3 regions of the Allobosea sp. LjRoot9 genome follow, and region 2 is predicted to be linked to each of the others. Evidence: riboswitches for the same ligand, from Rfam matches in the RefSeq annotation. Region 2 holds a riboswitch; each other region holds the start of a gene.
What was found. Region 2 has a riboswitch for thiamine pyrophosphate ahead of thiC (phosphomethylpyrimidine synthase ThiC). Riboswitches for the same ligand answer to the same signal wherever they lie in the genome.
Positions count from the first base shown of each region.

Region 1 (9,574 bases), on a different contig from region 2:
GAAGATCGCCGCCACGAACGCATCGTGCCGCGCAATCCGCGCTCGATCCTGACGATGGAGGACGGCATCGAGCATGTCGTGCGCGTCATCGACATCTCGCTGTCGGGCGCGGCCTTCTCGACCGATCTCGATTTGCCCATGAACATGCCGGTGAAGATCGGCTCGACGCCCGCCAAGATCGTGCGCCGCTTCGATGGCGGTTTTGCCGCCGAATTCCGCTTCCCGCTCTCGGCGGACTTGCTCGACGAGAATCTCGAGCTCTAGACACAGCGCTCCGGCGCATTTCCAGCCTGAACAGCACCTCCAGAGCATTGCGCGAAAAAGTGGGAACCGGTGTTTCGCAAGAGCAATGCACTCAACTCCTCGAATCGATCACGCGGCGGCAAACTGCATAGCCGGCTCTTGCGCGATGCGCAGACTACGACCAAAGCAGTGACCCGTATCACTGGGACGCCGCGACGCCTTGGTCACCGCCTATCGACTCATCATCTTCGACTTCGACGGAACCCTCGCCGACACCTACCCCTGGTTCGTGGGGGTGATGAACGGCGTCGCCGACCGCTACCGCTTTCGGCGCGTCGCGGAGCATGAGGTCGATACGCTGAGAGGCCAGAGCGCGCGGCAGGTCATTGCCCATCTCGGCGTGGCGAGCTGGAAGCTGCCCTTCATCGCCCGCCACATCCGCGGCCTCGCCGCCCGCGACAGCGACCAGATCCCGCTCTTCGACGGTATTCACGCCATGCTGCTCAGGCTGAAGCAGGAGGGCTACATCCTCGCCATCGCGAGCTCCAACTCCGAGCGCAATATCCGGCGCACGCTGGGACCCGAGACTGCGGCCTTGATCGCGCATTATGCCTGCGGGGCGGGATTATTCGGCAAGGCGACGAAGTTCAGGCGGCTGGCGAAGGAGGCCCACATCCCGCATCGGCAATGCATCTGCATCGGCGATGAGATCAGGGATGCCGAGGCCGCCCGTGAGGCCGGCATGGCCTTCGGCGCCGTTGCCTGGGGCTTCACCAACCCCGACGCGCTGCAGGCGCAGCGGCCAACCTCGCTGTTCAGGCATCTAGACGAGATCATCGCCGGTCTCTGCATCGCTCCGGGCGCTGAAGCGCGCTGATCGGCGACATCAGCTCCCGATCGGCAGGCGAGCACCATGGTGGAGCGGGCATCCTCGAAACGCTTCGCTAAAGTTAATCAAACCTGGACGCGCTAGCCGGCATCTCATAGTTAATGCCCACTAAAACCAGCGCTCACATTTCTTACTTTCCCATTTTGCGTCGATTTATACTGACTTTCACACCAGGGTCGGAATGGCGAAATACATAAATTTGCTTGCTTTCATTTCAATCCAAATCCATCCGCACTGAGCATGGTCATCCCCGGGACAAGGAAAGGGGACATCATGCTTTCAATTCACCGCAACTTTATCGGACCCGCGCTGATTGCTTTGATCATCGGCGCCGGTGCGACGCAGGTTAAGGCCCAGTCGCCCGGCGGCGTTCCGGTCGCGAGCCTGCCGATTTCTGCCTCGGGCGAGGCGCGTGCGCCCTATGCCTGGAGCGACTTCTGCAAGCGCATGGCCTCGGAATGCCGGGTCAACACCGGCGAGCCCGAGCGCGTCGAGATGACCGCGAAGCTGTGGAAGACCGTCGTTGCGGTCAACGGCAAGATCAATCGCGAGATCGAGCCGGTGACCGATCAGGAGCATTGGGGCGTCGTCGACCATTGGGACCTTCCCGAGGACGGCAAGGGCGACTGCGAGGACTATGCGCTGCTGAAGCGTAAGCGCCTGGCCGAAGCCGGCATTCCGCGCCGCGCCATGCTGATGACGGTCGTGATCGACGAGGAGAACGCCGGTCATGCCGTGCTGATGATCCGCACCGATCGCGGCGACTTCATCCTCGACAACAAACGCAACGCGATCCTGCCCTGGAACCAGACAGGCTATGTCTATGTGAAGCGCGAATCCCAGTACCAGACGGGCTGGACCTCGCTCGGCGGCGCCCAGACGCCGACCGTCGCCTCGGTGCGCTGACACTCGTTGATCACGCGAGCGCCCTGCTGCGGGCGCCGCAACACCCCCTTGGAGACTCGCTCGCGGCCCCGCGCCGCAGTTGGTCTCTCAACTGACGGCGAGGCTCGGTCACGTCCCCACCCGTCCCCCAAGACTGGGTTTCGCCATAGGGCCGGTTCCTCTTCCCCGGGGAACCGGCCCGATCCTTTTCAGGACTCAGAGCAGGATGCGAAAAAGCGGAAACCCGTTTTTCGCATCCTGCTCTGACTTTTAGATGAGAGACGGATTCAGGCTCAGCCGAAGCGCTGCAATCCGGCTGCAAACTGCTTCCAACGCGCGACATAGCCCCGCGCCGAGGCGGTGATGCCGGCGGCAGCCGCTGCATCGAGCGTGCGCACGGCCCGCGCCGGCGAGCCGACAATCAGTGAATTGTCGGGAAACTCCTTGCCTTCCGTCACCAGCGCATTGGCGCCGACGAGGCAGTTGGCACCGATCCTGGCGCCGTTCAGCACCGTCGCGCCCATGCCCACCAGGCTGTTCTCGCCGATGATGCAGCCATGCAGGATGGCACGATGGCCAATCGTGCAGCCTGCGCCGACGCGCAGCGGAAAGCCCATATCGGTGTGCAGCACGCAGCCTTCCTGGATATTGCTGCCCGCGCCGATCTCGATCCATTCATTGTCGCCGCGCAGGACCGCGCCAAACCAGATGCCGACCTCGGCGCCGATCCTGACCCGGCCGATCAGATGTGCCTCGGGCGCGAGCCACCAGCCGCCTTCGGGCGGGGTTTCCGGGGCGGTTCCGTCAAGCGAGTAGAGCGGCATGGGCCAATATCCTTCCAGGATCTGCCATGCAGGCAAGATCTGCTCTGCAGGCAGCGTCTGCCATGTAGGATTGCAGGCCCGGCCAGCCTTCCGTCAAGCGCCGCCGAGAAGATGCAGCAGGTCGAGCACCACGCGTCCCGAGGCCATGCTCCAGAGCGAGGCGATCATGCTCGCGAGCATGACGAAGATGAAGGGCCGCCCCTCGATGCGCCGGCCGCGCACCGTGTTGCGCAGAATCAGGAAGGGCGCGCTGAAGACGACGACGGGAACGCTCGCAACCGCCGCCAGCCCACCGGCCTGCAGCAAGCGGAAATCGGCGCGCTGCGTCGTGAACAACTCGAACGCGCTGGCAAGCAAACCGGCAAAGGCGAAGCCAATGAACAGCGCCTGCAGCGCATCATAGGCAGCGGGCTCGATCAACAAGGGCGGGCACTCCGAACCGGACCCTTCCACCTTGCCGCATGGTTTACGAACTGTGAAGAAAACTCATAAGCAATGGTTAACCGGCCGCCACTGCTTCTCCCAGGCCCCGGCAGCGCGCCGCCGCCCGCGCGATCATGGTTTACGCTCCCTTAAGCGGCCTCTGCTTCACTGGACGTCATCGATCCATCCATCTCCCGTCAGGGAGAGCACGATGTCGCCCGGAAATCTGTCCCAGCTTTCCGGCGTCAGGCTCAGAGGCCCTCGCACGTGACCGCGTCCCTGTCCCAAGAGCATTCCGCCCAATTGGCCGCCGATCTCGCGGCCATGGTCCGCTCGCGCTTGAGGCGGCCTCCGCCGCCGCTGCCACGCGCCGATTCTGCGCTGGTGAAGGCGGCCTTCGCGATCATGCTGCTTGGTGCGGCCGCGACCGGCCTTGGCCTCTACGCCACTCATAAGGGCCGCGAGACGGAAACGATGCTCCAGCCCGCCCGCATCGGCAACAGCGTGCTGATGGTGCCGCAGGACCTGACCGGCGCCGAGGCCGACGATTCGAGCCGCCTCGTCGGCATGGTGCGCCTCAGGCTGGGGTGGCCTGATCTTGGTCCGGCCCAGAACCGCAACCGCCTGCTGGTGACGCTGAGCCCGCCCGACAAGGTCAACGAGCCGGCGACGCAACTTGCCGTCTATGCCCGTTTCCTGACGCCGACGGTCTGGTCCAACCCCGGCGGTCTGGTCGTGCGCGGCTTCCGCAAAGGCTCGCCCTATGAGGGCGACGAACTCTATGTCTCCGTGCCCGACGGGCGCGGCTTCGCGGCGCGCTGCCCGCTCGACACCCCGGCAGGCGCCGCGCTCGACGAACTCTGCCGGGTGACGTTTCGCCACCGCGGCATCGACGTCAACATCCGCTTCCCGCGCAGGATCATCGCCGATTGGGAGCTGATGATCGGCGGCGTCCGCCGCACCATCGACGGCATGCTGCGCTGAGCATTCTTAGGCATGCCGCAAGCCGGTCTCGAGGTGCGCTCCGGTGAGTCGGCTGGCGCGGCTTTCGAGAACCGGAGCGGAGCGGACTTTTCGTCCGTGAGCACCGGAAGCGCAGAAAGCCGCGTCAGACGGCCTCCGGAGTAGCGCTTCGAGGCCGGCGGCTCAGTCCTCGAGGTCGACGTCGAGGATAGCCATGGTGAAGTTGAACGAGCGGTCGCCGTCCTCGTCATCGACGTGAATGATGCCGATGAACTCGTCGGCCAGATAAACCTCGGCCGAATCGTTCTTCTTCATGCGCGCCCGCACGCTGATCGCATGGTTGGCGAAGGTGCGGCGCAGGTAGCCTTCAAGCTTGGCGAGTTCTGTCTTGTCCACGGTATCGGTCCTTATCGGTTGCCGGGACGGATGCCATGGCGGGGCCGGAAGGGCAAGCCGGAAGGCTGTCGAGCCGCCAATCGACGGCTCCCGTACTCGTCGTCGCGAGCGCCGCCCTCCCATTCCCGCATGGCGGTAGCCGCCTGGTGCGCCTGCACGCCCCGGCACGATCTGCAATAGTGAGCGCTCCCTTCGCTCATGATGGATCGCCCCATGACGCCGTGGCTGCCTGCCGCCCTCGCCTATGTCTCCAGCTGGCTCGAATTCCAGCTCCGCCATCACGACCAGCCGGGATGCTCCGTTGCGATCGCGAGCGGCCGGGAAATCGTTCTGGAAGCCGCCTTCGGCAAGGCCGACATCGCGACCGGCGAGGAGCTGACGCCGCGCCACGGCTTCCGCATCGCCTCGCATTCGAAGAGCTTCACCTCGGCCGGCATCCTGCGCCTGGTCGAGGCCGGCCGCCTTCGCCTCGACGACAGGGCGGGCAGCTTCGTGCCCCGCCTCCATCCCGAGGTCGCGACCGTGACGCTGGCGCAGCTCCTCTCCAACAGCGCCGGCCTGACGCGCGACGGCCCCGACAACGGCCAGTTCTTCGACCGCAAGCCCTATTGCGACAAGGCCGAACTGCTCGCCGACCTGGCATTGCCGCCCATCCTGCCCGCCTCGCAGCGCCTCAAATACTCCAATCACGGCTTCGGCCTGCTCGGCCTGGTGATCGAGGCGGTGACGGGCGAGCCCTATGCCGACTGGATCGCCAGGGAGGTCGTCGCGGCAGCCGGGCTTGCTGAAACCATGCCCGATATCGGCCTCTGGACCGGCCCGACGGCCAAGGGCCACAGCCCGAAATGGCCGCTCGGACATCGCGTCGTCGTGCCCGGCGACAACCTTTGCCAGGCGATGATGTCGGCAGCTGGCTTCGTCGCCACTGCGGCCGATGTCGCGCGCTATTTCGCGCAGCTTTCGCCGAAGGCCGAGCGCAGCATCCTCTCGCCCCTCAATCGCCGCGAGATGAGCCGCCGGCTCTGGGCCGACGAGGAAAGCAGCCTCGGCCGCCATTACGGACTCGGCACCATCTCCGGTGGAGAAGGCGACTGGGCCTGGTTCGGCCATTCCGGCGGCTTCCAGGGCTTCATCACCCGCACCATTGTCCTGCCGGAGCAGGATCTGACGATCTCGGTGCTGACCAACGCCATCGACGGCCTCGCCCATCCCTGGCTCGATGGCGTCGTCCAGATCCTCAAGCGCTTCTCCGAACTCGGCGCGCCCTCGGCGGAAACGCAGACCTGGGCCGGCCGCTGGTGGACAATCTGGAACCCCGGCGACCTCGTGCCTTTCGCCGACAAGGTGCTGGTTGCCAACCCAACCCTGTTCAGCCCGTTCCTCGATGCCGGAGAGATCGCGATCGAAGCGCCCGATCACGGCCGCTTCGTCAAGGCCTCCTCCTTCAACAGCCCCGGCGAAACGGCGCGGCTGGTGCGCGACGATGCCGGCCGCATCGAGTCGGTCTGGCTCGGCGGCTCGCATGTCGTCTCGGAGGCAGCGCTGAAGGCGGAGATGCTCGCGCGCTATCGAAGCGGCAGCGCCTAGCGCTTGCCACCCCGGACCTCCGGCGCGATCACGAACCGACGAGCCCGAGCTGGGGGCTCGACGCTTCGGCGCGGCCACGGCGCGGAATGCGCCCGGCCGCGCGCGCATCCCAACCGGCCTCGACGGCGTGGCGCATGGCACGCGCCATGCGGACCGGATCCTTCGCCTTGGCGATCGCTGTGTTGAGCAGCACGGCGCTCGCGCCGCATTCCATCGCGATGGCGGCATCCGACGCCGTGCCCAACCCGGCATCGACGATCACGGGAACGGCCGAGCGCGCGCAGATCAATTCGAGATTGGCGGGGTTGGCGACGCCCATGCCGGAGCCGATCAGCGAGCCCATCGGCATCACGGCAGCGGCTCCGAGATCGGCCAGGCGCGCGCAAACCACCGGATCGTCATTGCAATAGGGCAGCACGACGAAGCCCATCTCGACGAGCTGGCGCGTCGCCTCCAGCAGCTCCCCGACATCGGGATAGAGCGTCTCGCGATCGCCGATGACCTCGAGCTTGATCCAGTTGGTTCCAAGCGCCTCGCGAGCAAGCTCCGCCGTCAGGACGGCGTCACGCGCCGTCTCGCAGCCGGCCGTATTGGGCAGGAAGCGGTAGCCGGACAAAAGCTGCGCCGTATCAGAGCCATGGCCCGCCAGCGAGATCCGGCGCAGCGACAGGGTCACGATCTCCGCGCCGCTGGCGGCGACCGCATCCACCATGATGCGCTGGTTGGGATAACCGGCCGTCCCGATCAGCAGGCGGGAGCCGAGTTGCGTTCCGGCCAGGGTAAAGGGCTGTTCCGCGACACTCATCTCAGCCTCCTTGAAAAGCGCGAATGATCTCGACGCGGTCACCGGACGCCAGAGGCGTGACCTGCCATTGTGACTGCTTCACCACCATCCCGTTCAACGCGATGGCGAAGCCCTGGGGGCCCGGCAGATCGAGCTCGACCGTGCGCTCCCGCCATAGCGCCAGCAGATCCTCAGCCGCGCTGTCATGATCGCGTCCATTGACGATGAGCTTCATGCCAATGCCTCCTGTGCTGAAAAACGCTCCGGTCCGAAGGACGCGGCAGGCCCTTTGATGCCTCCCTCGGTAACGAGTTGCGTGATCGCTACCGCGGTGACAGGGGCCAGCAGATAGCCGTTGCGATGATGTCCCGTGGCGAGGAGCAGGCCTGGAATCCGGGTCTCGCCGAGGATCGGCGCGTCGTCGGCGCTGGTGGGGCGGAAGCCCGACCAGATCGCGGCGATCGGCAGGTCCTCGATTCCGGGCAGGATGCGCCGCGCGCCTTCGAGCAGCGCGTAGACGCCGCCGGCCGTCACGGCATCGTCGAAGCCGCACTCCTCCATGGTCGCGCCGACAATCAGCGTCCCGTCGCTCTTCGGCGCGAGATGGACCTGGTCGGTCCAGACCATGCGCGAAAGGACCGGCCGGTGCGGCGGGCATGCCAGCGCCAGCGACTGCCCCTTGAGCGGCCGCAACGGCAGGGAAAGCCCCGCTATCTCGGTCCAGGCCCCGCCGGCCGCGACGATGATCGTAGCCTTCACCGGCCCTTGCTTCGTCGTGACGCCCACGGCGCGCCCGGCTTGCAGCCAGGGCGTTGCCGCCAAGCCTTCGAGCAGGATTCCGCCGCGTTTGATGAAGGCCTGCCGCAGGGCGGCGATCACCCTGACCGGGGCGACCTGATGATCGCCGGGGCAATGGATACCGGCCACGACGGAGGGGCGTAGACCGGGCTCAAAGCCTCGGCAGGCAGCCCCGTCCAGCCACTGCGTCGCAAGCCCGGCCTGCCGCTGCATCTCCTGGCGGAAGCGCAGCCGCGCCACCTCGTCGCGCGTCGTGGCGACAATCAGGATGCCATCCCTGCGATAATCGATATCGAGCCCGCCATCGGCCGATAATTCAGCGGCGAAGCCGGGCCAGAGGTGCTGGCTCTCCAGGGCGAGCGCGACATGCTCCTCGCCGCCGGGCTCGAATTCGGCGGCCGCCGCCAGCATTCCGGTGGCAGCGAGGCTCGCCCCTTGGCCGACCGTGCCGCGCTCGAAAAGCGCAACCCGCAGGCCGGCACGCAGCAATCGCCAGCCGGTCATCAGGCCGATCACGCCGCCACCGATAATGGCGACATCCGTCGAGGCCGGCGGCGCCGCAACATCGGGCGGGCGAGCCTGCTGGCGGCGCAAACTGGTGTCGGGTGGGCCTCTCATCGCAAACTCCTCGCCGCGACGGGGGGGCGAGGATATCTGCGGCCTTGCGGGCCGCCGGCTTAAAGCCGGGAAATCCATCCCTCCGCCGGTATGAACCGGATCAGGTTCGAAGGATTTCCGCGCGCTTATCCGGGTTGCCCCGGTCTGCCAGCGGTGTCTCAGCCCCTTGCCGGGGATCTCCCTGGAATGGTGACGACTGTGAAAGCTCGGCCGCCGCTGGTCAAGCCTGCCTGGATGCAGGCAGCGCCAGCCCTCACCGCATGAAGTGCAGCTCGCGGAACCGCCCGCGGAACGCCGTCACATCCTTCGCGATCGCGTCTGCCGACCGCGAGCCGCTCAGGCCCTCAGTGATATAGCCGGCCAGTTCCGGCATGTCGGCAGGCGTCATGCCGAAGCGAACGATCTCGGGCGTGCCGAGCCTGAGCCCGTTCACGTCCCCTGCCACCTCCGGCAGGGGCAGGCCGATGCCGCAGCTCAGGATGTTGATGGCGCGCAGCGTCTTGGCGGCCGCCTGGCCGCCGCCATAGCTGTGAGCCTCGATCGCGAATTGATGCGAGGTCGTCAGGCCGCGATCGCGCGCGAAGACCGGCACCTGCCGCTCGACCAGCGCCTCGCCCAGTGCCTTGGCCGTCTCAACCATCATCTGCGCGTAGGCACGGCCATGCGCCTTCCAGTCAAGCAGGGTGATCGCCAGCGAGGCCGATTTCGCCGCGTCGAAATTCGCGGTCAGGCCGGGATAGGCAATGGCGTCGAGCCGCTTGGCGATCTCGGCGTCATTGGTGACGATCAGACCCGAAGGCGGCCCGCCCAGGCTCTTATAGGTGCTCATCGTCATCAGATGAGCTCCCTCCTCCAGCGGCTGCTGCCAGCCATGCCCGGCAATCATGCCCGACATATGCGCCGCGTCGAACAGCACGATCGCGCCGATTTCGTCGGCGATCGCGCGGATCTCGCGGATCGGATGGGCGAAGAGGTTGAGGCTGCCGCCGATCGAGATCAGCTTGGGCTTCAATCGCAAGGCATCCTCACGCAGGCGCGCAAGGTCGACGGTGTAGTTCACCGGATCGACCGGGGCGGGATGGGTAACGATGCCGTAAAGCCCTGCGGCACCGGCGCCGTGATGCGTGACATGGCCGCCGATCGTGCCCGGCGGCGCGATGATGC
Region 1 is NZ_CAXUPC020000001.1:349,032-358,605, reverse strand. It holds gene ACSQ3P_RS01730 (PilZ domain-containing protein) at 1-264, shown strand, start outside; gene ACSQ3P_RS01725 (HAD hydrolase-like protein) at 464-1,120, shown strand; gene ACSQ3P_RS01720 (transglutaminase-like cysteine peptidase) at 1,406-2,038, shown strand; gene ACSQ3P_RS01715 (gamma carbonic anhydrase family protein) at 2,311-2,841, opposite strand; gene ACSQ3P_RS01710 (DUF6949 family protein) at 2,935-3,264, opposite strand; gene ACSQ3P_RS01705 (hypothetical protein) at 3,532-4,248, shown strand; gene ACSQ3P_RS01700 (DUF3126 family protein) at 4,411-4,623, opposite strand; gene ACSQ3P_RS01695 (serine hydrolase domain-containing protein) at 4,837-6,210, shown strand; gene ACSQ3P_RS01690 (thiazole synthase) at 6,239-7,015, opposite strand; gene thiS (sulfur carrier protein ThiS) at 7,017-7,229, opposite strand; gene thiO (glycine oxidase ThiO) at 7,226-8,410, opposite strand; TPP riboswitch at 8,471-8,602, opposite strand; gene glyA (serine hydroxymethyltransferase) at 8,664-9,574, opposite strand, start outside.
Region 1: it holds a riboswitch for thiamine pyrophosphate, as region 2 does, so the genes downstream of both, thiO (glycine oxidase ThiO) here and thiC (phosphomethylpyrimidine synthase ThiC) in region 2, are expected to answer to the same signal.

Region 2 (9,574 bases):
GACCGCTTTTCGGACGAGATCGTCGTGCTGCCGCCGCCACCGCTGCCGATGCCGCGCGAGCGCTATATCGTCGATGCCGAGCGGGCCGATGAGCGTCTGATCTACGAGACGATCATGGCCCCGCCGATCGCGGCGATCCCGCGCCGCTACACGCTCGACGAGGTGCGCTATTCGCCCGATCTGCGGGCGCGGATGCGCAGCGTCGACATCGATACGGTGACCTTCGAGACAGGCTCCTGGACCATCGTGCCGGACCAGGCGCAGCGGCTCGCCACCATCGCCCAGTCGATCCGGCAGGGGCTGCAGAGCTCGCCCAACGAGGTCTTCCTGGTCGAGGGGCATACCGACGCCGTCGGCTCCGACATCGACAACCTGTCCTTGTCGGACCGCCGCGCTCAATCGGTTGCGGAAATCCTGACCCGCGACTTCGGCGTGCCGGCCGAGAACCTGACGACCCAGGGCTATGGCGAGCAATATCTCAAGGTCGCGACGCAGGAGCCCTCGCGCGAGAACCGGCGCGTGACGCTGCGGCGGATCACGCCGCTGCTGGCCGGGCAGAGCGGGCGCTGAAGACAATGCCGGCGCGGCGGCTCGCTGCCGCGCCGGTTCGCTTTCGCGGCATCGCTTTCATGAAGCGGCAAGGTCTCTGGTCTAGCTCTTCTGGTCTGGCTCTAGAGGAATTTCGCTCCAACGCGATCGTTCAATGACTCTAGCCCTTTGTTTTTGACGCGTTTTCTTCACGCGAACCGGTGTCCACCTCGCTTGAAAACGCTCTAACTGAGAGGAGACCAACCATGAGCGATTCATCGATTGCCATCGCGCAGAGCCTCGCCGCGAGCCAGGCTGCGGCCACGCGCCAGACCATCCAGACCGAAATCGTCAAGCAGCAAGCCGATGCCGAACAGGCTGTGGCCGACCTGCTGCAGCAAGGTGCGGCCCAGGCGAAGGCCGCCCTTCCGGCCGGACAGGGCCAGACCGTCGACATCACCGCCTGAACTCCTGTGTCCTGAGCTCCTGCGTCATGGCGTAGAGCACGACGCTCTGCGCCCACGCTGCGATACCGGCGCCGGCATGGCAGCCCGACGAACGACACTCCCCCGGGAGGCGCCAACCGGTCGGGGCGGCATCGGGAGAGGCTCACTGGCGCTAAGCTTTATTAAGGCTGCGATGTGAGGATTGCGACCGCGATGTGAAACTCCGCTTCGGAGGAAACGGCCATGAAGGCTAGTCGCATCAATGGTCATGCCGAAAGCCTGCCGCGTCTGCCATTCTGGGCCGCGGCATTCGTCACGGTGGTCTGCATCGCCATTCTCGCCCTGAGCGGATGGCGCGAATGGGCCACCCGGGAAGCCGATCTGAAGAACGCCGAAGTCGACATGATCAATCTCTCGCGCTCGCTGACACAGCACGCGGAGGACACCATCGAACTCGCCGATGCAGTGCTTTTCGGCTTGGCCAGCAGACTGGAGACAAACGGCACGAGTCCCGCCGCAATCGCGACAATTCAGAATGTTCTCGACCTTCGCAAACCGACGCTAGGGCGAATTCGCGGCCTCTTCGTCTACGACGAAACGGGCCGCTGGCTGGCCACCACGGAGAAAGTCGACTTCGCGGGCCTCAACAACAGCGACCGCGCATATTTCCAGCATCATCGCTCTGTGGACGATCGCCGCATCTATCTGGGCCGACCCGTTCAAAGCCGGACCGGTGGTCAGTGGATCATCACGGTGTCCCGGCGCCTCAACCATCCCGATGGCGCTTTCGCCGGTGTGGTCCTGGCGACGATCGACGCCGGATATTTCTCGCAGTTCTATCGCCGGTTCGACATCGGCCCCAACGGGGCAATCACGCTGCTCAGCGCCGATGGCATTCTGCTCGCGCGCAGCGTCGATAACGACACCTATGTCGGACGAGACATGTCGGCGACACCTCTGATCAGGGACAGGATGTCCCGGCCCGCAGCCAGCGTCTATTATTTCAAATCACCGCTGGATGGGCTGCAACGTCTGAGTTCCTTCAGGTTCAGCGAGCGATATCCGCTCCTGGTGCTGGCGACGGAAGCCCAGGATGACGTTCTGCTGCGCTGGCGTCAGGCCGCCATGGCCCGGATAGCCTTCGTGCTGGCTTTGACATTGGTGATTGGCGTCATCGGCCTGTATCTCGTGCGTCAACTCTATGAGCGTCAGCGCATGGCGGCAGCGCTGATCGCCAAGGAGGCCGATTTCCGTCTGCTCGCGGAAGCATCCAGCGACATGGTCACCCGGATCGATTTCGACGAGCGCATTCTCTACGCCTCCCCTTCCTCCGCGAGCGTTCTGGGCTGGGACCCCGCGCAACTGGTCGGAACGCCGGCTCTGGCCGGTGTCCACCCGGAGGATTTGCCCCGGGTCGAACAGGTCGTCGCTGCGCTGAAGCGCGGCGAGGTCGAGGAAGCCAGGGTCATCTATCGCACGCGCCACCGAGAGAAGATCGAGATCTGGATCGAGACGACCTTGCGCGTGACGAGGTCCGATAGCGGCACGATCGATGGCGTCGTGGCGATCTCGCGCGATATGACCGAGCACAAGGATCTCGAAGACAAACTCGCGGCGCTGGCGACCTTGGACGGACTGACGGGGCTCGCCAATCGCCGATGTTTCGACGAGCGGCTGGAGCAAGAATGGGCGCGAGCCTCGCGAGAGGGCACCGCCCTTTCCGTGCTGATGATCGATATCGACCATTTCAAGAAATTCAACGATCGCTACGGACATCCGGCTGGAGATGGCTGCCTGCGTGCTGTGGCCGCCGTCCTGGCCGCGCAAGCACGACGCCCGGGCGACCTGGCCTCGCGCTATGGCGGGGAAGAGTTCGCCCTCCTCTTGCCGGGCACGGATGCCGAAGGCTGCGAGCTGGTCGGCATGAGATTCTGCGAAGCGCTTCACGACATCCAGATCCCGCACGGGTCGAACCCTCCGTCCAGGCTCGTCACGGCGAGCCTTGGCGGCGCGACTGTCTGGCCGAACTCCAATGCAACGACAGACTGCGCCTCGTTGGTTGGAGCAGCTGATCGGGCGCTTTATTCCGCCAAGGACGGCGGGCGTGATCGCATGGTCATGTCGGGACGAGTGCTGCCGTGGCCGCGCGCCAGGAGCGCCTGACCCGCAACAGAGCACACCACCGGAATGCGCCGCTTCCGAAGATCGCGCCGCTCGATCCGTCGCAGCCGTCGTTGCGCCGAGCGACGCCGCAATCAACGAGGCGATGAACACACGGCAATGACGTCATGCGAGCCGGGCGCTGTTTGCCGGTTGCGCACTGGCGCTATCACGCCTAACTTCCCAGCCGTTCCGAGGGGTGCTCGCAAGAGCTGAGATGGCCGTAAAGGCCGAACCCATCGAACCTGATCCGGGTCATACCGGCGGAGGGACTGGAACGCGGCTTGCGCAGAATCGCGACCGCAGACAGCGCTAGACCGCTTCGACGCCGGATCTCCTGAACCTTGGACCAAGGAGGAGATCCCATGAACGTTCACACCAAGTCAGCCAAAAACAGCGTCAAGGCCGCGCCCAAGTTTGGTGCACCGACCGGCGTCACCACCGGCCCGATCATCGGCTCGCGCAAGATCTATGTCGCGCCGCCGGAAGACCCGACCATGCGGGTTCCCTTCCGCGAGGTGCAGCTTTCGACCGACGCAGAACCACCGGTGCGCATCTATGACCCGTCGGGACCCTTCACCGAGAGCGACGCCAGGATCGATCTGAACCAAGGCCTGCCGCAGCCACGCCGCGCCTGGCTCGACGCGCGCGGTTTCGACACCATTCCCGGCCGCGAAGTCACTGCCGCCGACAATGGCAACATCTCGCCCGAGAACCTGGTGCCTGCCTGCCCGGCGGAACGCCCGGTGCTGACGGCCAAGCCCGGCCAGATGGCGACGCAGTACGAGTTCGCCAGGGCCGGCATCATCACCCCCGAGATGATCTATGTCGCCCATCGCGAGAATCTCGGCCGCGCCGCCATGCTGGAAGGCGCGAAAGAGCGCCATGGCGATGGCGAGAGCTTCGGCGCGAGCGTGCCGGAATTCGTCACGCCAGAATTCGTGCGCAGCGAAATCGCGCGCGGCCGCGCGATCATTCCCGCCAATATCAACCACCCAGAACTCGAGCCGATGGCGATCGGCCGGAACTTCCTGGTCAAGATCAACGCCAATATCGGCAATTCCGCCGTCACCTCCGGCGCGGCCGAGGAGGTCGAAAAGCTGGTCTGGGCGATCCGCTGGGGTGCTGACACGGTCATGGACCTGTCGACCGGGCGCAACATTCACAACATCCGCTCCTGGATCCTGCGCAATTCTCCGGTCCCGATCGGCACCGTGCCGATCTACCAGGCGCTGGAGAAGGTCGGCGGCGATCCGGTCGAGCTCGACTGGGAGGTGTTCAAGGACACGCTGATCGAGCAGGCCGAGCAGGGCGTCGACTACTTCACCATCCATGCCGGCGTCAGGCTGCCCTATGTGCCGCTGACGGCTTCCAGGGTGACCGGCATCGTTTCGCGCGGCGGCTCGATCATGGCACGCTGGTGCCTGGCGCATCACAAGGAAAGCTTCCTCTACGAGCGTTTCGACGAGATCTGCGAGATCATGCGGCGCTATGACGTCTCGTTCTCGCTCGGCGACGGGTTGCGTCCGGGCTCGATCGCCGACGCCAATGACCGTGCCCAGTTCGCCGAGCTGGAGACGCTGGGCGAGCTCACCAAACGCGCCTGGGACAAGGGCTGCCAGGTGATGATCGAGGGCCCCGGCCATGTGCCGATGCACAAGATCAAGGAGAATATGGACAAGCAATTGCGCGAATGCGGCGAGGCGCCCTTCTACACGCTTGGGCCGCTGACGACCGACATCGCGCCGGGCTACGACCACATCACCTCAGGGATCGGGGCTGCGATGATCGGCTGGTTCGGCTGCGCCATGCTCTGCTATGTCACGCCCAAGGAGCATCTCGGCCTGCCCAACCGCGACGACGTCAAGACCGGCGTCATCACCTACCGGATTGCGGCCCATGCCGCCGATCTCGCCAAGGGTCATCCGGCGGCCAAGCTCCGCGACGATGCGGTCAGCCGCGCGCGCTTCGACTTCCGCTGGGAAGACCAGTTCAACCTGGCGCTCGACCCCGACACCGCCCGCGCCTATCACGACGAGACCTTGCCGAAGGACGTGCACAAGGTCGCGCATTTCTGTTCGATGTGCGGGCCGAAGTTCTGCTCGATGAAGATCACGCAGGATCTGCGCGCCGAGGTCCTCGCCATGGGCGAGAACGAGCGCATCGCACTTGACCAGGCGGCGGCGCAGATCGAAACGGAAAGGCATGCGGGCATGGCCGCGAAATCCCAGGAATTTCTCTCGAAGGGCGGCAATCTCTACCTGCCGGCAGCGGAATGAGCATGACCACGGACGTCACCCATCTCGATGCCGCCCGCGTCGCCGCCGTGCTGGCGCGCGTGACGGCGCAGCGGCCGCGCGTGCAATGCCTGACCAATACGGTGGCGCAGAACATCACGGCCAACATGCTGCTCGCCTTCGGGGCCATTCCCTCGATGGCGATCCATGTCGACGAGGTCGCGGCGATGGCCGACGGCGCGGGCGCGATCCTGATCAATATCGGCACGATCAACGCCGAGAGCGAGCTCGCCATTCCCAAGCTGCTGGAGGTGGCGCGCGACCAGGCCAAGCCGCTGGTCTTCGACCCCGTCTTCGTCGAGCTCTCGCCCCTGCGCCAGCATGTGGCCCGCGAGGTGCTGCGCTTGCGCAACATCGTCGTGCGCGGCAACGCGACCGAGATGGCGGCGCTCGAAGACACGCTCCAAGCCGCGCGCGGACATGAAGTCGCGCACGAGCATGATCTGACGCTGGTCACGACCGGCAAGATCGACCGCATCGAAGGCCCGTGCGGCGCGTTCTCGGTCGCGCATGGCCACCCCCTGATGACGAAGGTCACCGGCGTCGGCTGCGCGGCCGGCGCCCTGATCGCGGCCGCTTGCGCGGTCGAGAGCAACCCGGCCCTGGCAGCAGCCGCGGCGCTGACCGCCTACGGCATCGCCGGCGAGATCGCCGCCGAACGCAGCAATGGGCCAGGCAGCTTCGCTGTCGCGCTGATCGACGCGCTGGCGGGCATCGACGAGGCCACGCTGCGGGCGCGGATGGGAGAAGAGGGTTGAGCGTCGATATCCTGCTCTACGGTCTGGTCGATCCGCAGATCGCCAGAGGCCGCTCGCTCGCCGACCTCGCCCGTGCGGCCGCCAAAGGCGGCGCGACGCTGATCCAGTACCGCGCCAAAGCGGCCTCGACGCGCGAGATGGTGCGGGAGGCCCGAGCGATCCATGCGGCGCTCGCCGGCACCGGCGTGCCGCTATTGATCAACGACCGCGTCGATGTCGCTTTGGCGGCCGGCGCGGAAGGCGTGCATCTGGGCGCCGACGACATGGAGCTTGCCGACGCCCGCCGCCTGCTCGGCGAGAACGCGATCATCGGCGCGACGCTGGGAGAGGCGGCGGAATTGCCCTACCTCGCCTCCGCGCGCATCGATTATGCCTGCGTCGGCCCGGTCTTCGCCACGCAGCACAAGGGCGATGCCGACATCCCGCTCGGCCTCGACGGCTACGCTGCGCTGCGGCGGCAGGCAGCCGAGGCGCTGGGTTCCCTCCCGGTCGGAGCGATCGCCGGCATCAATGCGGCCAATGCCGCCTCGGTGATGGCCGCCGGTGCGGACGGGGTCGCCGTGATCGGCGCGATGTTCGGGGCCGACGATGTCGAGGGCGCGACGCGGGCGTTGCGGGCTGCGGTCGAAAAGCGCGGCTGACAAACACCCCCGTCATTCCGGGGCTTCGCGCAGCGAAGAGCCCGGAACCCATAACCGCTGTGGTCCCAGAACGAGGCGGGCCCGTCGGCTGCGTGTGTTCGGCCACCTGCGGTTATGGGTTCCGGGCTCGGCCCTGCGGGCCGCCCCGGAATGACGGCGCGGTGGGTGTCGTGAATCCCGCTCTTACTGCGTCGGCGTGAGCGGCAGCGGGACCGGCTTCGGACGCGGCTTGGGCTTGGCGGCGGGCTTCGGCTCGCTGGTGATGCCGAGACGCGCCCGGATCGATGCGGCCCGCGCCTCGGTCATGCGCGCGCCGCAGAAGCCGAGCGAACCCTCGCGCTGGAAGTCGCGGCAGGTCAGTTCGCGCTCGGCCGAAAAGCTCGCCTGCTCGCGCGCGATGGCGCGCTGGTCGGACGCATCGCCCTTGGCGCCCAGCACACGATAGCCCTCGCGCACCGCTCTTTCAGCCGTGCCGCGGGCGGATTCGATCTCCTTGGCGCGAGAGACGAGCGTGCGCGAATCCGGCCCCCACAGGCCGCGCGGATCGATCCGACAGGCGGCGGCCTCGACGACGCAGGGCTGCGCCGGTTCAACCACGAGGAAAGCGCCATCGAGCACATCGAAGACGATCGGGCAGATCGAGGCCTCGAGCTTATAGCGCGGCACGCCGGCGGGTCTTCCCAGCGATGTCAGCGGCACCGGCGCATCGCCGAACGAGATCGCACAGGGCTCGACCAGATTGCTGGCCTGGAACCCCTCGGCCTTGAGCTTCAGCCCGTAGCCCGCCGCGGTCTTGTCGAAGACCGCCTCGCCGAAGCCGCCATTGCGCCTGAGCGTCCGGCCAATGATCGCCTCCTCGCCCGCGACCTTGATCGCCGGCATCACATGGGCGCGCGGTGTCCCCGCTGCGCCGCCGGAGGCAGGCGGCGCAGCCTGTTGGGTGCCGGCCTGGTTCGGCGGCTGGGCGCCGGGCAATTGCAGCGGCTGGGCGCAAGCGAGCGTCGTCCCGCCGACAAGGGCGAGCAAGGCAAGGCTCGAAGCAAGGCGCAGATGTCGGTTCACGTCACAACCCTGGCGAAGGCTCGACCGAGCGAAGGCATGCAAGTCCAAAGAAGGCCCGGCAAACCCGAAGAAAGCTTGGCATTCCGCCTTGAATGACGGGGGCCGCGCCGGCACGCAAGGACACAAGCGCAACACCGGCTGGGAATGATCCCGTCGCGACTCCGCCCGGCCATAGCGACGGCGCCAGATTCTTAATCGGCTCTCGTGTCTTGCAAGGGCGGGAACACCCTCACTATATACGCCGCCAAGAGGCGGTTTAACGACCGTTCGACGTGGAATGCCGGTTTCGCTCGCCGCAGTAGGCGGGGGCGGCCCGGTCCATGGGCCGGAAGGCGGCGCCCAGGCGTCGCGGGCCGGCGATCTGCTCAATTTAAAAGGGATCCCCTCCATGGGTAAAGTTATTGGTATCGACCTCGGCACGACAAACTCCTGCGTCGCGGTCATGGAAGGCTCTACACCCAAGGTCATCGAGAATTCGGAAGGTGCCCGCACCACGCCGTCGATCGTGGCCATCACCGATGACGGCGAACGCCTCGTCGGCCAGCCGGCCAAGCGCCAGGCTGTCACCAACCCCGAGCGCACCTTCTTCGCGATCAAGCGCCTGATCGGTCGGACCTTCGACGATCCGATGACGCAGAAGGACATGCATCTCGTCCCCTACAAGATCAAGAAGGCGGCCGCGGGCGACGCCTGGGTCGAGGCCGACGGCACCGACTATTCGCCGTCGCAGATCTCGGCCTTCACCCTGACCAAGATGAAGGAGACCGCGGAGGCCTATCTCGGCCAGCCGGTCACCCAGGCCGTCATCACGGTCCCGGCCTATTTCAACGACGCCCAGCGCCAGGCGACGAAGGATGCCGGCCGCATCGCCGGCCTCGAAGTGCTGCGCATCATCAACGAGCCGACCGCGGCTGCCCTGGCCTATGGCCTCGACAAGAAGTCGGCCGGCACGATCGCGGTCTATGACCTCGGCGGCGGCACCTTCGACGTCTCGATCCTCGAGATCGGCGACGGTGTCTTCGAGGTGAAGTCGACCAATGGCGACACCTTCCTCGGCGGCGAGGATTTCGACATGCGCCTCGTCGAATATCTCGCCGAGGAGTTCAAGCGCGAGCAGGGCATCGACCTGAAGAAGGACAAGCTCGCCCTGCAGCGCCTGAAGGAAGCTGCCGAGAAGGCCAAGATCGAGCTCTCGACCACGGCCCAGACCGAAATCAACCTGCCCTACATCACGGCTGACGCTTCCGGTCCGAAGCATCTCGCCATCAAGCTCTCGCGCGCCAAGTTCGAGAGCCTGGTCGACGATCTCGTCCAGCGCACCATCGAGCCCTGCAAGAAGGCGCTCAAGGATGCCGGTCTTTCGGCGGGCCAGATCGACGAGGTCGTTCTCGTCGGCGGCATGACCCGCATGCCGAAGGTCCAGGAGGTCGTGAAGCAGTTCTTCGGCAAGGAGCCGCATAAGGGCGTCAACCCCGACGAGGTCGTCGCCATCGGCGCCGCGATCCAGGCCGGCGTGTTGCAGGGCGACGTCAAGGACGTGCTCTTGCTCGATGTGACCCCGCTTTCGCTCGGCATCGAGACGCTGGGCGGCGTGTTCACGCGCCTGATCGACCGCAACACCACGATCCCGACCAAGAAGAGCCAGGTCTTCTCCACTGCCGAGGACAATCAGCAGGCGGTGA
Region 2 is NZ_CAXUPC020000002.1:663,851-673,424, forward strand. It holds gene ACSQ3P_RS11770 (OmpA family protein) at 1-570, shown strand, start outside; gene ACSQ3P_RS11775 (hypothetical protein) at 795-995, shown strand; gene ACSQ3P_RS11780 (sensor domain-containing diguanylate cyclase) at 1,218-3,137, shown strand; TPP riboswitch at 3,320-3,424, shown strand; gene thiC (phosphomethylpyrimidine synthase ThiC) at 3,500-5,413, shown strand; gene ACSQ3P_RS11790 (hydroxyethylthiazole kinase) at 5,416-6,189, shown strand; gene thiE (thiamine phosphate synthase) at 6,186-6,830, shown strand; gene ACSQ3P_RS11800 (hypothetical protein) at 7,014-7,892, opposite strand; gene dnaK (molecular chaperone DnaK) at 8,281-9,574, shown strand, end outside.

Region 3 (9,574 bases), on a different contig from region 2:
CACGTCATAGGCGGCCTGCCGGGCAAGCGCGCCTGCCTTGCGCGTATCCAGCGCCGCGCGCGCGACCATGCCGAAGCCGATCTTGTGGCCGTGCGGCAGGTAACGGGCGGTGACCGGCGCGCGATCCCGGATCGCCTTCAGCGCATCATTGCCGCCATAGGCGACGATGGCGTCGGCCTGCGCCAGCCAGACGCGCTCGCCGGCCTCGTCACCGCCCTTCCACCAGACCACGGCGAGACACTCGCCCAGGCGCGGATCGATCTCGGCCAGGATGCGGGCGAACCAACCCGCCAGCAGCGGCTCGGCGGTGGCGACCTTGCCGATGCTCCCGGCCTTGACCAGCAGGCCCGATATCAGGCTCCAGAGCGGCAGGCCCGGAACATTGCCGGCCCAGACATGCAGCAGTAGGTCCGGCCCGAACGCCTTGGCAAAGCCGCCCTTCGGCCTGGACTGGAAATCGTCGAGGATCTGCGGATCGGCGAAATCCTCGGCCAGGAAGCGCTTGAGCTGCGGCTGCCGGAAGGTCTTCAGATAGCCGGTCAGGCCGAGCCGGATCATCTCGGGATCATAACCCGTCACGATCGGCAGCAGTCTTTCGGCCTTTTGCCGCCAGGCATCGTCCCGATCGAGCAATCGCGCGATCGCCTGGTCGATGATCGCGGTGATCTCGGCGATGCGCAGGGTCTTGAGATAAGCGCGGGCATTATCGCGCACGCGCCCTGCCAGCGCAGTGGCTTGCGCTTCGCTCAGCACGGGCACGCGGACCTCCACAGCCTCGCCCCAAGCGCTGAAGTGAAGCAGCTTCCACTCCACCTCGCCGGCTGACAAGCCAGGCAGATGCCCTGCGAATTCGGCCATGACCTCAGCCACGAGCCGCTTTCAGGAATTCCTCGACCGCCACGGAGCAGCCCTTGGAATCGGCGCCATCGACGCGGCCCAGCAGGCGGAAGCCGCCCGGGACGACGATGCCGGCATCCTCGGTCAGGATCGCCGAGACCGAGTTGAAATGGGCGAGATCGTGATGGACCAGCACGCCGGTCTCGCCCGCAGGCACATCCTGACCGGTCAGCGGGTTCACCACCCGGCTGCGGATCCAGTGCGGGCCCGACTTCACCGGTGGGCAAGTCTTGGGCGGGCAAGTCTCGTTGCCCCAATCGTAGAACTGGGTGCTGAGCTCGGTCATGCCGTACATGTTGATGCAGCGCTCCCGGGGCACGCCGAGCGCGGCCGCGAGAGCGTCGTAGAACTCGTCCGCCGCCAATTCGCGCGACTGCCCCTTGAAGCCGCCAGTGTCGAGGATGCGGCTACCCGGCGGCAGCGCGAAGCGCCGGCCCTGCCGCTGCAATTCATCGAGCAGATGCACGAAGCTGTAGCTCGCTCCCAGCAGCGCATAAGGCTCGCCCCTCGCCTCGGCATGCGCCAGCGCCGCGAGCAGACGCGCAGTGGCGAGGCCTGCCTCGTCGATGAAGCCTTCGCTGTCGGGCGTCCCGAATTCGCGCCGCGCCAAAGCGAGGTAATGCGCGAGCGAGGAATTCGGCATCGCCTGCTCGTCGGGGAACAGAATACCCATGCGGATTCGGTCCAGCCCCTGCATCCCGTTCCGCCCCTGCATGAAGCGCTGCCGGAAATTCAGGATCATCGAACGGTCGTAGACAGCGAGCGTCGGGTGATAGCTGCGTCCCCGCTGCCCGCCACGGGTCGTGCCGCTCGTCATGAAAACGTGCTCGATCCCCTCCGTGGGGCGGCAGCTCAGCGTCAGATCCTTGAAAGCGTCGATCGGAACAGCGGGAATGTCGCGCCAGCTCCGGACGGCAAGCGGCGTCCTGCCTCGCGCCGCGGCAAAGCGGCGATAGGGCTGATTGTTCTCGAACTGGTAGGCGAAGATGCGCAGCGCCAGCCGGTCGAAATCCTCGTCCGTCGCTTCTTCCCTGTCGAAGAACTCCAGCAGGGTCGCAATGATCTGCGCTTCCGTCACGTCCATGCACACCTTCCGAGACATCAAGGCGCAATCCGGCACGCTTCCGGTCTGCGACCCGCTGTCCGGCCAATGGCGCGAGCATGGAAAAGGGGCGGCTTGCCACCCTATGTCCCGCATCCCTACGCCGGTATGAGCCGGATCAGGTTCGGAGGGTCACCGCGTTGCTCGAAACGGATTCGAGCCGGCGGAATCTCAGCCTCCTAGCGAGGCCCCCCTGGGAACGGGCGCACCATGACGGCGGCGGCGCGGCCATGTCAAGAATGCGACATGCCGACAGCCCGCTATCGCGAGCTTGCCGGCGGCATGAGCTCAGCCTTCCCGGCTTCGAGCGCGCGTTTGCGGCAGGCTGGTGATGATCGCTCCCGCCACGACGAGCAATCCGGGCAGGACGACGCTCTCGCTCAGCATCTCCTTGAAGACGAAATAGCCGATGAGCGTCAGGAACGGCACGCGCAGCGTGTCGGCGGCACAGAGTTGCAGCGCGGAACCATAACGCGAGGCGTTCGCCAGCGCCGTCTGCGTGACGAAACCGGCAAGCATCAGCACACCAACCGCCAGTGAAACGCCGAGCACGTCCTCGAGATGAAAGTCGCGCGGCTGAGCCGCTCCCCCCACGTCGAGGCCGATCAAGAGCGCGCACAGATAAACCGGAAGCTGCACGGCATGCATGACGAACACGATCAGGACGATGCTCTTGCTCTCGGCCAGCCGGGCCAGCATCAAATTCGTGATCGTCAGCAGGGCGACCGCACCGACAGGGATCAGCAGGCGCGGATCATGCGACACACCCTGCGAGAACAGCAGATAGGCGCTTCCAACGGCGATGAGCGACAATCCCAGGCAGGCGACAGCTCCCGGGATCAATCCCGCGACGACGAGGCCCAGCATCGCCGCAAAGAGAGGCCCCGAGAACTCGATTGTCGCGATGAAGCCCAGGGGAAGATTGGCCAGGCTCCAGATCAACGCCAAGGACCCGATCAGGTGTATCAAGCTGCGCTGGACATGATAGCCGAACTGCATGCCGACCAGTTGGCGCAAGACCGCTTTGCTTCTGAAGACGAGAAATCCGGCAAGGATGAGCGAGCCGGCGGAGCGGATCGCCGCGATCTCGACGATGCGGAAGGAATGCGACAGATAGCGAATGGCTATCGCCACCGCGATATAGGCCAGGAAATAGGCCAGCATCCAAACCGAGAATGCCAGGAAACGGCGCGTCAACCTGTCCATGGAATACCCAGAAGCATTCGCTCCAAGATGGCCATCCTCACCGGCAAGGACAATTTGACCTGTCGAAAATAGCCTGCATTCGGCAGCGCGTCGCATGACACGTCCAGCTCGGAGAAACGCGGGAGAGGGTTCAGGATCAGGGTGTCGGATTTCGCATCGAGGATCTTCTTGGCGGTCAGCGTGAAGGGTTCCGTCTCGGTTTCCTTGTCGACGGCCTCGCTGCCCAGGGACGCATGCGCGAAGCGGCTCATATCCTGCATCTGAATGATCAGGACGTCGTGCTCCAGGGTGTCCCTGACGTCGTGAACGAAGGAGACCTTGCAGCCCAGGCTCGCCAGCAACGCGATCGCTTCGCGCATCGGCGGATTGATCGGCACGTCCGGCAGGGAGCAGAGCGTGAAGCGCCGGGGCGGCGAGAGGCGCAGCATCTTCACGAAGGACAGGGCAAAGCGCGCGCGCGTATCGCTCGACAAGGCAATCGACAGATCTTTGACGTCCCCGCGCAATTTGTGGATGGCGAAGAGATCGATCAAAGCCTGGGTCGGGTGCTCGTCGGCGCCGTTGCCGGCATTGACGACCGGCAGATAGCTCAACCGGCCGATCTGATATGGCAGGCTCTCGGTATGCGAGCGCACCACGATCAGGTCGCTATAGGCCTCCACGGTGCGGATATGATCGTCGAGCGTTTCCCCTGTCGCGCTGCCCATCCGGCTGCGATCGGTATCGTAGACGTCGAGCGATTGGTGACCCAGGCGCAAGGCCGCGGCCTGAAAGCCCAGCCGCGTCCGCGTGCTGCGCTGGTCGAACAGGGTCGCGATCACCTTTGGCCGCCGCCTTATGAGATGAAGTCGGCTCGGCTGGTCGCCAGGCGCATCTTCCTCATTCTCTTCCGCCAGAAAGCGCTCGGCGCGCGCGAAGATATCATCGAGATCGTCGCGCGACACCGAATCGGCGCCAAGCAGGTCCTTGCCGCTCGGATAGTTCGGCCTCTGCATGGCGCCTCGCTCCCGTTCCGGCTCTATTACCGCGGGGACGCGCTCAAGCAACTTCTGGCCGCTTCCTCACGGCAACCGCAGCAGGCGCCGTGAGGTCCCCGACAAGGCTCATCCTGTCGGAGGCCACGCGATCCTTGATGATGGCGAGCAAAGCCTCGTCGGTCATCGGTTTCGCGAGGATGAATCCCTGTATCCCATGCAAGCTGAAGCGGCGCATCATGGCAAGCTGCGCCGCCGTTTCGATGCCTTCGACGATGATCGAGAGCCCGAGCTTATGAGCCAGGTCGGTGATCGCGGTCATCAGCGCGTTCACCTTGACCGACGAATCGATCTCATGGCTGAAGGTCTTATCGATCTTGATGATGTCGATCGGCAGCTTGGCCAGATAGCTCAGGGACGAGTATCCGGTCCCGAAATCGTCAAGCGCGATCCTGACGCCCATGGCTCGCAGCTTTTTCAGGCTCTCGATGATGTGCGGCGCGTCCTCGATGAGCGTCGATTCCGTGATCTCGAGCGTCAGGCGGCGCGGCGGCAGGCCCGACTTGCGCAGGATGGCGGCGACGATCGCGACGAGATCGTGATCGCTCTCGAACTGCCGCGCGGAGACGTTGACGCTGACGCCGACATTGCGCGGCCAGGCCAGGGCGGCGCGCACTGCGGTCTCGATCGCCCATGTGCCCAGCACCTTGATCAAGCCGGTGCGCTCGGCCACGGGAACGAAGGCTGCGGGGCTGACCACGCCGCGCCGCGGATGATCCCAGCGCAGCAGCGCCTCGACCAGCGTGACGCTGCCGGAGCGCGGGTTGTAAATCGGCTGGTAGACGAGCTGGAATTGCCCGGCGCGGAGCGCGTCCCGTAGATCGACCTCGAAGGCCAGGTGCTCATCGTGCTCGACGCTCAGTTCCGGCGTATAGACGACCAGATGGTTCCGGCCATCCGACTTGGCCTTGTAGAGCGCGATGTCGGCGCGCTTGAGGGCCTGTTCGACAGCCAGGCCAGCTTCGGCAACGACGACGCCGACGCTGACGGTTGCGGCGATGCTGCGCCCCTTGATCCGCCTCTGGGAGCCGATCCGCATCAGGATGCGGCGCGCGAGCTCGATCGCCTCGGTGCTCCCGCGCGACGTGACGATCATGAACTCGTCGCCGCCCATCCGCGCGGCGATATCGCCAGAGCCAAGGCAAGACGCCAGGGTCTCGCTGATCGAGAGCAGCAAAGCGTCCCCGACATCATGCCCATAGGTGTCGTTGATGCTCTTGAAATCATCGACATCGATGGAAAGGAGCGCGGTATCTTGTTTGCGTGCCAGCCGGTTCTCGATCTTGAGCAGAATCGAGCGCCGGTTGTCCAGATTCGTCAGCGTGTCGCGATTGGCCAGGATCTCGAGCTCCTCCATCGTGCGATGGCGGGACACGAACATCTCGTGAATGATTTGCGTGCTGGAGAAGGTCAAAATCGTCGTCAGCGCGACCGTCAGCGCGATCAGGACATAGGCCGGCTCCAAGGTCGCAGCCAATGCGACGGTGAAAGGCGCGCCGGAGATCAGGACCTGGATCTTCGTGATCAGGGGGCGCGAGGTGTTGCGCCCCGATATCCCCGCCAGATAGCCGATCGACTGCGCGATCGCCAGAACGGCAACCGGCTGGCTCGGATAGCGCCATAGGGCGTAGCAGCTGAATCCGGCAATGAGCGCAGCCGTTCCCCAGGCCCCAATCATCGCAAGCCGCTCGAAACGGGCCGCATCAAACGTTGCGCCAGCTACGGCGTGAGCCCGCTCATAGAGCCTGTGGGACGCGAACCGGAACAATCCAAGGCAAGCCATCAGGACGGCCAGGCCATAGAATACGAGATCATGGCCGGCGAGCAGGCCCGCCCCCAGCATGACCAAGGTGACCGTGATCGAACCGATAAGAATAGGCCCGGGCGTGGCGTAGAGCGCCGCGACTAGCTGGGCATTCATCGTATCCTTATCTTTGGGGAGCCGTTCTGCCTCAGCGACATGATTTGTGCTTCTGGACATAGGACACACTCGGCTCAGCGCCGGGTTCAACCCAGCTCAGATAATTATGGCTCCAGTCGAAGCCTCCCGAGGAGCATCTGCCTTCAAAGTTGAATAAATCCTAAGATTCCCGCCATTAATTCGCGCAGGCACGGGTTCCGGAGGGCAGGATCACGCTGTCCGAGAGGCACCAGATGCCGGAACAACCCCTTGGCCTGGTTCCAAGCGAGCCGCCGCCTTCGCCTGAGAGGGATGAGCGGGGCGCGCGAGCCCGAAATGCTCGCGCAGCGTCCGGCCGCTATAGTCCTTCCGGAACAAGCCGCGCCGGACGAGGATCGGAACGACCTCGTCGACAAACTCCTCGAACGGCCCCGGCACATGGGTCGGCTTGATGATGAAGCCATGCGCCGCTCCCTTCACGACCCACTCCTCAAGTTCGTCGGCGATCATGTCCGGCGTGCCGTAGATCACGCGATGGCCCGAACTCGCAGCCGTGTAATCGCGCAATTCGCGTAACGTCATTCCATGCCGCCTCGCGATCGACGCCAGCGTCGTGGCGTGCCCCTGCATCATGGCCGAGGGCGGCAGCTCCGGCAGAGGTTCGTCGAGCGGAAAACCCGACAGGTCATGTCCGAGCCGGTCGGACAGGACTTTCAAGGCGGCGTTCGGATCGGCGAGGCTTGCCAGCTCGGCGATCCTGGCCTTGGCTTCGGCTACCGTCTTCCCGATGACGGGGCAGACGCCCGGCATGATCCTGATCGCGTCGCGGGGACGCCCCACCGCCTCGCAGCGATCCCGCAGATCGTTGGCGAAGGCGATCGCTTCGTCCAGATCCTGCTGGACGGTGAACACGACCTCGGCTGTCGTCGCTGCAAGATCCCGGCCCGTATCGGAGGCGCCGGCCTGCATGATGACCGGGTAGCCCTGCGGCGGGCGCGTGATGTTGAGCGGGCCCTTGACCTTATAGAACTCCCCTTCATGGTCGAGCACATGCAGCTTGGCCGGGTCGACGAAGATCCCGCGCTCCTTGTCGCCGACGACGGCGCCCTCCTCCCAGCTGTCCCAGAGCCCCTTGACCACGGTGAGGTACTCGGCCGCCATCGCATAGCGCTCGGCATGCGGGGGATGCTTGTCGCGGCTGAAATTCGCGGCTGCGTCCGGGCTCGATCCGGTGACGACGTTCCAGCCGGCACGGCCGCCGCTCATATGGTCGATCGAGGCAAAGGCGCGGGCGAGATTGTAGGGCTCGGTGTAGGTCGTCGACACCGTCGCAGCGAGCCCGATATGCGTGGTCGTCATCGCCAATGCGGCGAGCAAGGTCAGCGGCTCCAGCCTGAGCATCATCGCCGGATGGGCGTTCAGCCCCGTATTCACCGCATCGGCGAAGAACAGGAAGTCGAACTTGCCGCGCTCTGCCGTACGGGCGAGGTGCTGCAGCAAGGGCAGGTTCTCGGAGCCGAACTGCGCGTCCGGCATGCGCCAGCCAGCGACATGGTTCCCGGCCCCGAACACCATCAATCCAAGATGCATCTCAGGCGGTTTCGGCATTCCGACACTCCCAATAATCTCAAGATGGCGCGCAGGATCACCCGTGCGCCTGCCTGTCGTCAGCTTCGCGCCTGTCCGCCCTCTGCCCGCATCTGCGCCGCGGGATGGGCCGGGCGGGCGAGACCAAGATGATCGCGCAAGGTAGCGCCCTCGTAATCCGCGCGGAACAGGCCACGCCGCACCAGGGCGGGGACGACCTCATCGACGAATTCCTCGGCATGCACCGGGAAATAAGGAGGGATGATCAGGAAGCCATCGGCCGCGCCGGCCGCGAGCCATTCCTCCAGCGCGTCAGCGATCTGGTCGGGCGTGCCATAGACTAGGCGGTGCCCCGAGCCGACCGCCGCATAGTCACGCAATTCGCGCAGGCTCATCTTGTGCCGCCGCGCGGCCGAGGCCAGCACCACGGCATGCCCCTGCATCATCGTGGACGGCGGTAGGTCCGGCACGGGGCCATCGAGCGGAAAGCCGGACAGATCCTGCCCCAGCCGGTCCGACAGCACCTTTAGTGCAGCGTCGGGATCGACCAGGCTCGCGAGCTCGGCGATCCGGGACTTGGCCTCGGCTTCGCTGCGCCCGACGATCGGGCAGACGCCCGGCATGATCCGGATCGCGTCGCGGGGACGCCCCACCGCCTCGCAGCGATCCCGCAGATCCTCCGCGAAGGCCAGCGCCTCATCCAGCGTCTGCTGCACGGTGAAGACGACCTCGGCAGTCGCTGCCGCAAGGTCGCGGCCCGTATCCGAGGCGCCGGCCTGGAAGATCACCGGATAGCCCTGCGGCGGGCGCGTGATGTTGAGCGGGCCCTTGACCTTGAAGAACGGTCCCTCATGGTCGAGCACATGCATCCTGGCAGGGTCGACGAAGACGCCGCGTTCCTTGTCGCCGACGAGTGCCCCCTCCTCCCAGCTGTCCCAGAGCCCTTTCGCAACCGCGACATATTCGGCGGCGATGGCATAGCGCTCGGCATGCGGAGGGTGCTTGTCGCGGCTGAAATTCGCGGCTGCGTCCGGGCTCGATCCCGTGACGACGTTCCAGCCGGCGCGGCCGCCGCTCATATGATCGATCGAAGCGAAGGCGCGGGCAAGGTTGTAGGGCTCGCTATAGGTCGTCGACACCGTCGCGACGAGCCCGATCCGCGAGGTCGTCATCGCCAGGGCAGCGAGCAGCGTCAATGGCTCCAGCCTGAGCATCATGCCGGGATGGGCGTTCAGCCCCGTATTGACCGCATCGGCGAAGAAGACGAGGTCGAACTTGCCGCGCTCGGCGGTGCGGGCGATCTGCTGCAGCAAAGGCAGGTTCTGCGAGCCGAACTGCGCATCCGGCATGCGCCAGCCCGCGACATGGTTCCCAGCCCCGAGCACCACCATGCCGAGATGCATTTGCGACGGCCGCGTCATGCCGATCTCGCTTCGTCTTGAGCTGCCCGGTCGTCTTGGGCTGCCCGATAGCGTTGTTCCTCCGCCGTGGTCACGACGGTGAGCTGCGGCGCGCGCGCCGCCATGATGGCGAGCGCCTGGTCGTGGACCGCAGCCGATTTGGCGGCGCATGCATCGGCGACGACGCGGATATGAGCCCCGTCATCGACCGCCGCCAGCGCCGTCGCGAGCACGCAGCAATCGGTCGAGACGCCGCAAAGCACGACGCTCGGCTCGGGACCAAAATAGGCGCGCGCCTCGGGCAGCCATTTGGAGAAGGTGTGGCTCGCGATGCTGGCGCGGTCCTGCCACGGATCATCGACCGGCCAGAGCCAGTCCGAGGCAACCTCCGTCGCGAAAGGCCATTTGCGATAATAGGCCTCCCAGCTCCCCGACAGAACTTTTGGAG
Region 3 is NZ_CAXUPC020000001.1:1,583,666-1,593,239, forward strand. It holds gene ACSQ3P_RS07275 (acyl-CoA reductase) at 1-858, opposite strand, end outside; gene ACSQ3P_RS07280 (hypothetical protein) at 863-1,981, opposite strand; TPP riboswitch at 2,075-2,204, opposite strand; gene ACSQ3P_RS07285 (hypothetical protein) at 2,288-3,205, opposite strand; gene ACSQ3P_RS07290 (aspartate/ornithine carbamoyltransferase family protein) at 3,193-4,200, opposite strand; gene ACSQ3P_RS07295 (putative bifunctional diguanylate cyclase/phosphodiesterase) at 4,244-6,160, opposite strand; gene ACSQ3P_RS07300 (LLM class flavin-dependent oxidoreductase) at 6,371-7,747, opposite strand; gene ACSQ3P_RS07305 (LLM class flavin-dependent oxidoreductase) at 7,807-9,147, opposite strand; gene ACSQ3P_RS07310 (cysteine hydrolase family protein) at 9,144-9,574, opposite strand, start outside.
Region 3: it holds a riboswitch for thiamine pyrophosphate, as region 2 does, so the genes downstream of both, ACSQ3P_RS07280 (hypothetical protein) here and thiC (phosphomethylpyrimidine synthase ThiC) in region 2, are expected to answer to the same signal.